Regions from separate parts of the Gracilibacillus sp. D59 genome, predicted to be linked through region 1. Evidence: riboswitches for the same ligand, from Rfam matches in the RefSeq annotation. Region 1 holds a riboswitch; each other region holds the start of a gene.
What was found. A riboswitch is a leader RNA that binds a small molecule or an ion and turns the genes downstream of it on or off. The one in region 1 is predicted to bind S-adenosylmethionine.
Positions count from the first base shown of each region.

Region 2: linked by a shared signal. The riboswitch ahead of ACTWP4_RS19070 (inorganic phosphate transporter) and the one ahead of ACTWP4_RS14020 (thiolase family protein) in region 1 are both predicted to bind S-adenosylmethionine.
Region 3: linked by a shared signal. The riboswitch ahead of ACTWP4_RS06180 (aminotransferase class V-fold PLP-dependent enzyme) and the one ahead of ACTWP4_RS14020 (thiolase family protein) in region 1 are both predicted to bind S-adenosylmethionine.

Region 1 is NZ_JBQQCK010000007.1:253,368-256,651, forward strand. It holds gene ACTWP4_RS14010 (hypothetical protein) at 1-142, shown strand, start outside; gene ACTWP4_RS14015 (GNAT family N-acetyltransferase) at 441-983, shown strand; SAM riboswitch class I at 1,083-1,195, shown strand; SAM riboswitch class I at 1,285-1,375, shown strand; gene ACTWP4_RS14020 (thiolase family protein) at 1,603-2,769, shown strand; gene ACTWP4_RS14025 (acetoacetate--CoA ligase) at 2,766-3,284, shown strand, end outside.
Region 2 is NZ_JBQQCK010000014.1:5,133-8,416, forward strand. It holds gene ACTWP4_RS19060 (hypothetical protein) at 1-210, shown strand, start outside; gene cobA (uroporphyrinogen-III C-methyltransferase) at 243-992, opposite strand; gene ACTWP4_RS19070 (inorganic phosphate transporter) at 952-2,049, opposite strand; SAM riboswitch class I at 2,300-2,398, opposite strand; SAM riboswitch class I at 2,566-2,669, shown strand; gene ACTWP4_RS19075 (methionine biosynthesis PLP-dependent protein) at 2,740-3,284, shown strand, end outside.
Region 3 is NZ_JBQQCK010000002.1:661,061-664,344, forward strand. It holds gene ACTWP4_RS06180 (aminotransferase class V-fold PLP-dependent enzyme) at 1-1,365, opposite strand, end outside; SAM riboswitch class I at 1,442-1,553, opposite strand; gene ACTWP4_RS06185 (Hsp20/alpha crystallin family protein) at 1,765-2,220, shown strand; gene cls (cardiolipin synthase) at 2,300-3,284, shown strand, end outside.

The DNA of each region.
Region 1 (3,284 bases):
TTCTATTACTCTTTATGAAGACGAGAAAGAAACATTCCAATTCGGATTAACACAAGTGAATGACCATTATTACCATACAGAACCTGAAATTTTCCCCATTGTCGATAACTTTTATACAAACCTTGATATAAAAGAAGAGTAAACTTGCTTCGACCTCAGTTATTTTTTCTTTTATTCATTTCTTTTAACAGTTATTTAATTAAATTTCTGACACACTGAAATAAGCATTTCCTTTACTCGTTTACGATCCAATTAATAAGTTCTTCCTCCGTGGTGTTTTCAGAATCTTGCAGTTCCCATATGAGTCTCCGTAAAACCCCCATTGGTGGAAGTCTCACTTTATGGTTTCTTAAGGGAAAGTTCTAAATTGTACTAGAATTCGAATTCACTATCTGGTAAAATATCTTCAATTTACAGATTGGGAGAGGATGGAGACTGACATGTTTGTACATAAAATTGATGGGGATTTATCTTTGAAACTAATTGACGTAAGAGATGCAGAAAGAGTGTTTGAATTAACCGAAAATTCAAGAGATTACTTAAGGGAATGGCTTCCTTGGGTGGATAATACCGTTAAAGTAGAAGATACTAAAGCATTTATTCAATCATGCCTAAAAGGTTTTGCAGACAATAACAGTCTAAATGCAGTTATTTTATATAAAGATGAAATTGTTGGAGTCGCCGGCTATAACAGCATTGACTGGTCCAATAAGATCGCATATATTGGTTATTGGCTTGGAGCTGATTACCAAGGGAATGGAATAATGACAAGAGTAGCTAAAGCATTAACTGATTATGCTTTTGAGGAGTTAAAATTAAATAAAGTGGAAATTAGAGCTGCAGTCGACAATAAAAAAAGCAGAAATGTGCCTGAAAGGCTAGGATTCGTAGAGGAAGGTCATATTAGAAGTGGTGAATGGATATATGATCATTATGTTGATCATGTTGTATATGGAGTATTAGCTGATGAATGGGGAAGATAGCATACAGGGGAATTGTCGAAATATATTGACAATTCTAACGAATCCATGCTAAAGTATAGTATATTACTTGGATTTTAAAAAATTGAACATATTAATCTTGTCTTATCAAGAGAGGTGGAGGGACTGGCCCGAAGAAACCTCGGCAACCATTAAGTTTTACTTAATATAGGTGCCAATTCCATCTAAGTGGTCTCACTTAGAAGAGATAAGAGATTCATAGCTTTGTAATGTATCTCTCTATCTCAACGTAGAGGGATTTTTTATTTGTGAAAAATATACAGAATATTAAATATAATATATCAACTTATCAAGAGAGGTGGAGGGACTGGCCCAATGAAACCCGGCAACCATTAAGCAAGGCTTGAAAGGTGCTAAATCCTGAGAGATAAGAAGAGTGGTAGAGTTCTCTTTTTATCGAAGAGGGCTTTTTTTTATCACGGTGCTAACCGTCTGTAAGCCCCCACTTCAAGCTTCCAGTAACATAAGGAAGCTTAGTGGGGGATAATAGACGCTAACACCCTGATAAGTTTCGCTAATGATCAGTGAGGGTCAAAACCCCCACTGATCACAGTCTCACTTTATATACCAAAAAATAAAGTTGAACAAGGAGTTATAACTTATGTCAATTGTCATTTTAGACGGGATCCGGACACCTTTTGGAAAATGGAATGGTGCACTTTCACAATTTGATGCAGTAACGTTAGCAAGTAAGCCATTAAAATATTTAATTGAAAAGCATTCAACAATCTCTCATATAGATGGAGTATTGTTAGCGCAAGTTATTCAGGCAGGTCAAGGGCAAAACCCTGCTAGACAAGTTGCACACCAGGCAGGGCTTGATAGTAGAACGCCAGCTATCACACTAAATAATGTATGTCTCGGAGGAGTTGCTTCAGTCATTGATGCAGCCCGCAGAATTAAATTAGAAGAAGGGTCAGTTTATATTGTTGGTGGTTTTGATTCGATGTCCAATGCACCACATGTAATCCCGACTCGATCAATAAAAGGTATCGGACACCAAACCATTACCGATACATTACTACATGATGGATTATGGTGTTCCTTAAGTGATCAATCCATGGGTGCCTTAACAGAACAATACAATCGCATATATAACATTGATCGAAAGGAGCAAGATCAATTTGCAACTCAATCGCAACAAAGAGCAGCAACAGCTTCCGAACAAGGCTTATTACAGGAAGAAATCCTACCAATCGATGGAGTGTTAGCAAATGATGAAGGAATTCGACCTCAGACAACGGTAGACAAATTAGCCAATTTAAAACCAGCTTTTACGAAAGATGGAACGATTACAGCTGGAAATGCTTCGCAAATGACAGATGGAGCTAGCCTAGGGATTGTCACAACATCAGAGCAAGCAGAACAACTAGGAACTGAACCACTTGCTTACGTTATTGACTGGGCTGAAACAGCTGGACCAGACCCAAGTTTACACACAAAACCAGCAGATGCGATCCAGAAAATATTAGATAATCAGAAATTAACAATAGATGATATAGATTTATTTGAAATAAATGAAGCATTTGCGAGTGTTGTAATCGGAAGTTGTCAGGCATTGGATATTGATGATGACAAAGTAAATGTCAATGGAGGAGCTATAGCAATTGGTCATCCGCTTGGAGGTACTGGCTTCCGTTTAGTTTTAACTTTGGCACATGCTTTGAAGAGACGCGGCGGAGGTAAAGGAATTGCTTCCCTATGTGGCGGTGGTGGTCAAGGAATTGCCATTCTAATTGAGGTAACAGAGAAAGGAGGACAACAATGAATACTCAAACCATAGATAAAAAGAGTCCTATATTATGGGAACCTACGGAAAAAGCTATCGAGCAATCCCATCTTAATGCATTTTCTAAAACGGTCAACCAACCACTCTTTCCCTATGAAAGGTTACATCGTTGGTCGATCACGAATATTGGGGATTTTTGGGAAGGTGTATGGGACTATGCTGGTATTATTGGTGAAAAAGGAGAAACCACTTATGTTCCTGCTGATTCCATGGCAGAAGCTGTATTTTTCCCAGATGCTCGTTTGAATTTTGCGGAGAATCTATTAAAAGGTAAAGGTGACCAAGTTGCTGCCTACCAAGCAGATGAAACAGGCGTAACAGCTCAGATTACTTTCCAGGAGCTGCGTAAACAAGTAGCAAGAGCACAATACGGATTAAAACAACTAGGAGTAAAAAAAGGAGATCGCGTAGCAGGTATAACTACTAATAATATTGAAGGTTTGGTTGCTTTACTTGCTGCTACATCAATAGGTGCGGTTTGGACTTCATGTTCA
Region 2 (3,284 bases), on a different contig from region 1:
AACGGTAATGACTATATATTTACAGTAAAGTGGAAAACGATTGAAAACAAAAAAGGAGGAGAATGGGAACTTAAATCTTATCTAAACAACTCAAATGGTAAAAAGGATTTATCAGAAAGACAACTCCAACAATTTATAGACCGGATAAATCCACAATGGGACTGGGAAAAAGATCAAGAACAAATTATGAAAGCTATTAAAAATGACTAGTTATGATGATATCATAACTAGTCATTCTTTCCTTAAGACATTGCTTCTGTAGATTCCTTAAACCACTTAATTTGCTCCTGAAGCCGAACTACTTCTCCTATTACAATTAAAGAGGGATTACTTATTTCATGTAGTCGCTCAGAAATCGTTTCTAAATCGGCAACAACTGTTTTTTGTTGTGGTAACGTCCCCCAATGAATAATAGATACAGGAGTATTTTTACTTAATCCAGCCTTCTTTAATTTTTCACAAATTACAGGGAACTTCCTGATTCCCATATAAAAACACAAAGTATCAGCTCCTTTGGCAATATGACGCCATTGTTCGTCTGATTTCGCCTCAGGATTGGAGCCATTAATAAAGTTTACCGATCCGCTTATATAACGGTGAGTAAGTGGAATGCCAGCGTATGCTGCAGCACTTATTCCAGACGTAATTCCTGGTACCACCTCATATTCTATCTCGTTATCTTCAAGATGAATCGCTTCCTCTCCTCCTCGACCGAAAATAAAGGGATCGCCTCCTTTTAACCTCGTCACTATTTTACCTTTTGAAGCATAATCTATAAGTTGTGCATTTATTTTTTCTTGAATTAACCCATGCTTCTGTGGTTGTTTCCCACAGAAAATCAGTTCTGCTTCTTCCTTCGCATGTTTTAATAATGATGGATTTACTAAGCGATCATACAGGATAACATCTGCTTCCTGTATAGCACGTAATCCTTTGACAGTAATTAATTCTTCATCTCCTGGTCCTGCCCCCACTAAGTACACTTTCCCCATGTTGATCCCATCCTTTTTTTGTGTTTACTTTTGCTGGTTTTTCTCGAAATCTCACTAATATAAAAGTAGCAATAATAGCTAATGTTAAAAGTATCACTTGGTAAAATCTCTGTTGAACAATTACCTCTGTCAATCCAAATGCAATAATTAATGATACAATCGGAGATGTAATCCACACTTTTGCTATTTGATGAATAATTTTTTGTTTCCAAACATCTTTTAACTGGTAACTGGCATTTATCCCGACTATCGCCGAAGTAGTTACCTGTGTCATTGGGATTGGTATCCCGAGTAATGATGCACCTACTACCAGTCCCCCAGTAGCACCTGAAATCACAATACCATTTCCTAGAGATAGTGAAGTAATTTTTTTTGCATTCGTTTCTAGCACACGCCCTCCAAACAAAATACTCCCTAACGCTACAATAACTGCCATCAATGGTAAACCTAACTCCATTGAACTGATCCCAGCACCTACTAATGGACCTAAAGCATTCCCTACATTATTCATACCTGCAGCTATGGCTTCTATTATACCAGTTATGATTAAGATAAACGTCAATAGTTTTACAGGAGGTTTATAATTTATTTTATTTTGTAAGGTCTTTCTAAATTTTTCAAGGAAAAGCGTAATCAGAAAGGCTGCAACTGGTACCACTATCCAGAAGGATACAATCACTACTATAGTATGAACGTGCAACTGTTGGTAACTAATACCAACTCCAATAATTGCGCCTACCGTTACCTCACTAGTCGATAAAGGAATACCAATGTAATTTGTAATTAATAATGTAAAAGCCGAAACTATTAAAATAATACAGGCAATCTTAATATCTAATATTTCTTCTGAGATGATACCTTTCCCTAGCGTATTCGTAACATGTTGACCTCCAAGTATTGCACCCGTGACGGCGCCTAATCCAGCAATTATTAGTGCATACCTTCTTTGCCTGACTACTTTAGTACCATACGTAATACTCATACTAGCTGCTGAACCACTTGCACCTATGTTAAAAGCAAATAGACATGCAGCGAATATTGCAATTATTGTTAACATCTAAAATCCCAACCTTCACCACTATAACCTACGTGGTTTTATTTTCTTCACCTATATACCCATAGGAAAACTCGGATTAATAAACAAATTTAGCTAGTTCTCTCAGTTTTGATTCAGATAATAATTATCCCCCATTTAACTTTCTTGTGTTACTTCGGGGGTCTTACAGACGGTTAGCACCGTGATAAAAATTATATTTCTGTTAAATAAATATAAAAAACTCCTACTTGGCGATGAAGTAGGAGTTTGCCTCTTATCTGCCAAAAAGCTGCTGGATGTAGCACAGTGCTTTGGAAGCCTGTTGCTGAGAATTCACAGGGCCAGATCCCTCCTTCTCTCTTGATAAGACAATATATTATTTTTCATAAATTTCCAAATAATTATGATGTCCATAATATAAGCCATTCTTTAGTAATTGTCAACAGATCCAATATATAAAATTTTTTTTGGGTATGCGCCTTGTAATTTCTTCCTTTGTGGTGTATGATAAATGTATTAAATTTCCAAAAATACTATATCTTATCGAGAGAGGTCTAGGGACTGGCCCGATGACACCTCAGCAACCAGCAATAGTAATTGTATGGTGCTAAATCCAGATGGTAAATTACCAAAGATAAGAGAATGCAACCTTAAACAAGGAGGTCTTCTACTTATCGAAGACCTCTTTTTTATTTAGAAAGGATGTATAAAATGAACGATATCGAAACAGCTCTTGCGCAAATTGGCAATCGACAAGATAAACGTACCGGTGCAGTGGAAGCCCCTGTTTATTTTTCAACCGCATATCAGCATCCAGCACTGGGACAGTCAACTGGTTATGATTACACACGATCTGCGAATCCTACACGGGAAATTGTCGAAGATGCCATCGCAACATTAGAACAAGGTTCAAAAGGATTCGCATGTTCTTCAGGTATGGCTGCGATCCAATTAGTCTTCTCTTTATTCAAACAAGAAGATGAAATTATCGTAACAGAGGATATCTATGGTGGAAGCTATCGCTTATTTCAACATTTTCAAGAATCATATAACATTACACCAGTATATGCAGATCCAGACGAAATGGAGCAGTACATTAATCAAAATACAAAAGCTATTTTCATAGAAACTCCTACCAACCCGTTATTAATGGAAATTAGTATCGAGAGTCTAGCAGCACTTGCAAAGAAACATCAATTACTTTTTATTGTAGACAATACATTTTACACACCCTATTTACAACAGCCTTTAACACA
Region 3 (3,284 bases), on a different contig from region 1:
ATTTTCACGAGCAAGAGGAGACGAAAGTGCCCATGCAATTGCTTTTTCACTATCGGGTTTGACAGTTGGTTCACTGTTAGTTGCTTTCGCGATCGCTTGATCAAGGTCTGCAATAATATCATCTGCAGTTTCGATCCCGACAGACAAACGAATCAATTCCTCTTTAACACCGGAAGCTTTTAATTCTTCTTCATTCAACTGCTGGTGTGTAGTAGATGCAGGGTGAATAATTAATGATTTTGCATCTCCCACATTAGCCACATGGGACCATAAATGAACATTATCTATCACCTGACGACCAGATTCTTTTCCACCCTTTATACCAAAGACGATAATAAAGCCAAAATGGTTACACAAATATTTTTTTGCTAATTGGTGAGAAGGATGATGTTCAAGTCCTGGATAAGAAACCCATTCTACTTGTGGATGGTTTTCTAGGTAATTAGCAACGGCTTTTGTGTTTTCACCATGACGTTCAATGCGTAAATGCAACGTCTCTAGTCCTTGTAAGAAATAAAATGCATTTTGCGGACTTAATGATGGACCGATATCACGTAGTAGTTGCACACGTAATTTAATAGCGAATGCAGGTGGTCCAATATCAATTCCAAATCGTATACCATGATAAGTCTCATCTGGCTCAGTAAATCCAGGGAATCGTTCGCTATTCCAATTAAATCTACCACTATCTACGACAATTCCCCCAATCGAGGTACCATGACCACCAATCCATTTCGTTGCGGAGTGCACAACGATGTCAGCACCCCAGCTAATCGGTTTACATACATATGGAGTTGCGAAGGTATTATCAATAATTAATGGTACACCTTGTTCGTGAGCGATATCAGCAACAGCTTCAATATCAAACACATTTAGACTAGGATTTGTAATCACTTCACCAAAAACCGCTTTCGTTTTTGGGGTAATGGCAGCTCTGAAATTTTCTGGATCTGTTCCATCTACAAATTTCACATCAATACCATATTTCGGCAATGTTTTATTAAATAAATTGAAAGTACCACCATATAAGTTACTGTCGGCAATAATTTCATCACCGGCATTGGCGAGGTTTAAAATAGCTAATGTGATAGCAGATGCACCAGATGCAGTACCGACAGCAACTACTCCATCTTCTAATAAGGCAATGCGTTGTTCAAATGCGTCAACAGTTGGATTCATAATACGAGAATAAATATTACCCATTTCTGCTAAAGCAAATAAGTTTTGTGCGTGCTCGGTATCATTAAATACGTAAGAAGTTGTTTGATAGATCGGAACGGCACGAGCATTTGTTGCAGGGTCTACTTGTTGTCCACCGTGTAATAGATTTGTTTCACTACCTGGAAATTGGAACGAATTTGTCATTATGTACCCTCCTTAAAAATTAGAAAAACCTCTTCTTTACGAAAGTAAGAAGAGGTTGAAAATATTAGCTGTCCTCCTCTTATCTTTCAGGTAAAACCTGTAGGATTTAGCACCATTTCAATTTGATGTTCAAACTGATGGTTGCCGGGCTTCATAGGGCCTATTCCCTCTGCCTCTCTAAATAAGAGTTATTACATATTCAATTGAATAGTCCTTATTATAAGTTATATTCTGGAAACCGTCAATAAAAAATCAGAATATTAATAAAAATTAACTTCAGGATCATTTATAGCCTAAATGCATAAAATGAATTGGAGGATTTTAATCCCGTTTCTACCACTGTAGATACAGGATAAAGAAATTCCTTGTTGATGGAAGTCATTGAAAGGAGTGATTCAAATGCCACAAAAAGGCGGAATGCCAGAATGGGGAGAGGATTTGGTGAAAAAATTAGATGCCTTTCTTTATGAAAAACCAACACGAAATGTCATGGAAACGATTGATAGCTTTTTTGAACAAGCAAAAGTACCAAAACAAATCCCTGCTGATGTTGCAGAAACAGAGAAGGACTGGATCGTCCGTGTTGATTTACCAGGTATTAAAAAAGAACAAATACAACTGCGAATAGTAGGGAATCAAATTACAGTAATGGTCAATCACCAGGAGGAAACCGAACAGTATGATGATTCGTATCATTACTATCATAAGGAAAGAAGGCAGCATCGTAATCAGCGAACGATAACATTGCCATATGCTGTTGATAAACGAACAGCAAAAGCAAGCTTCCAAAATGGTGTGTTAGAAATTAGAGGTCCTAAAACCGAACAAGATAATGACTCAATCACGATCGACTAAGCTGATAGCGATTGCTATTAGCTTAGTCATAATTATGCTATATTAAGAGTATAGAGGTAGTCAGAAGGGAGGGGTTCGTATGGAATTTACGCAACTTATCATAAGTTTTATCTTAATTTTTAATATTCTTTTATCTTTAACCATTATCTTTTTAGAGCGTAAAAATCCCACTTCTACATGGGCATGGATTATGGTATTGACATTCATTCCGATTTTTGGATTTATTTTATATCTTATCTTTGGTAGAAAACTAAGTAACAAAACAATTTTCACTTGGGATACTAAAAGCAAATTAGGTGTCAAAACGGCAGTACAGCATCAATTGCGTGATATTGAAAATGGCGACTTCTTTGTCAAAGATCCTAGGATGTATCAATATAAGGATCTATTCTATTTGCATTTACGAAATAATGATGCGATCTTTTCACAGGATAATGATGTCAACGTATTTACGGATGGAAATCGAAAATTCAACTCTTTGTTAGAAGATATCGAAAATGCTACAGATCATATTCACCTATTGTATTATATAGTAAGGTCTGATCACCTCGGTACACGTTTAGCGGACGCTTTGATTAAAAAGGCAAAAGAAGGGGTTGAAGTTCGTTTTTTATATGACGATTTAGGATCCCGGACGTTAAGCAGGAAGATGGTTCGAAAAATGCGTCATGCCGGGGCAGAAGTCGAAGGATTTTTCCCACCGTTAATTCCGAAGGTCAATTTTAAAATTAACCACCGTAACCACCGCAAGCTTGTGATTATTGATGGGGAAATCGGCTATATCGGTGGTTTTAATATTGGAGATGAATATCTGGGGGAAGACAAGCGATTCGGTTATTGGCGTGATACCCATCTGCGCATCTCGGGTAGTGCTGTAGAACATTTGCAAACTCGATTTATCCTGGATTGGAACCAGGCGTCCCGCCATGATATTGAATATGATGAGCGTTATTATACACCTGTTCCCGCTGGGAATATCGGTATGCAAATTGTTTCAAGCGGTCCGGATTCTGAATGGGAACAGATAAAAAATGGCTACATTAAAATGATCATGTCAGCAAAAG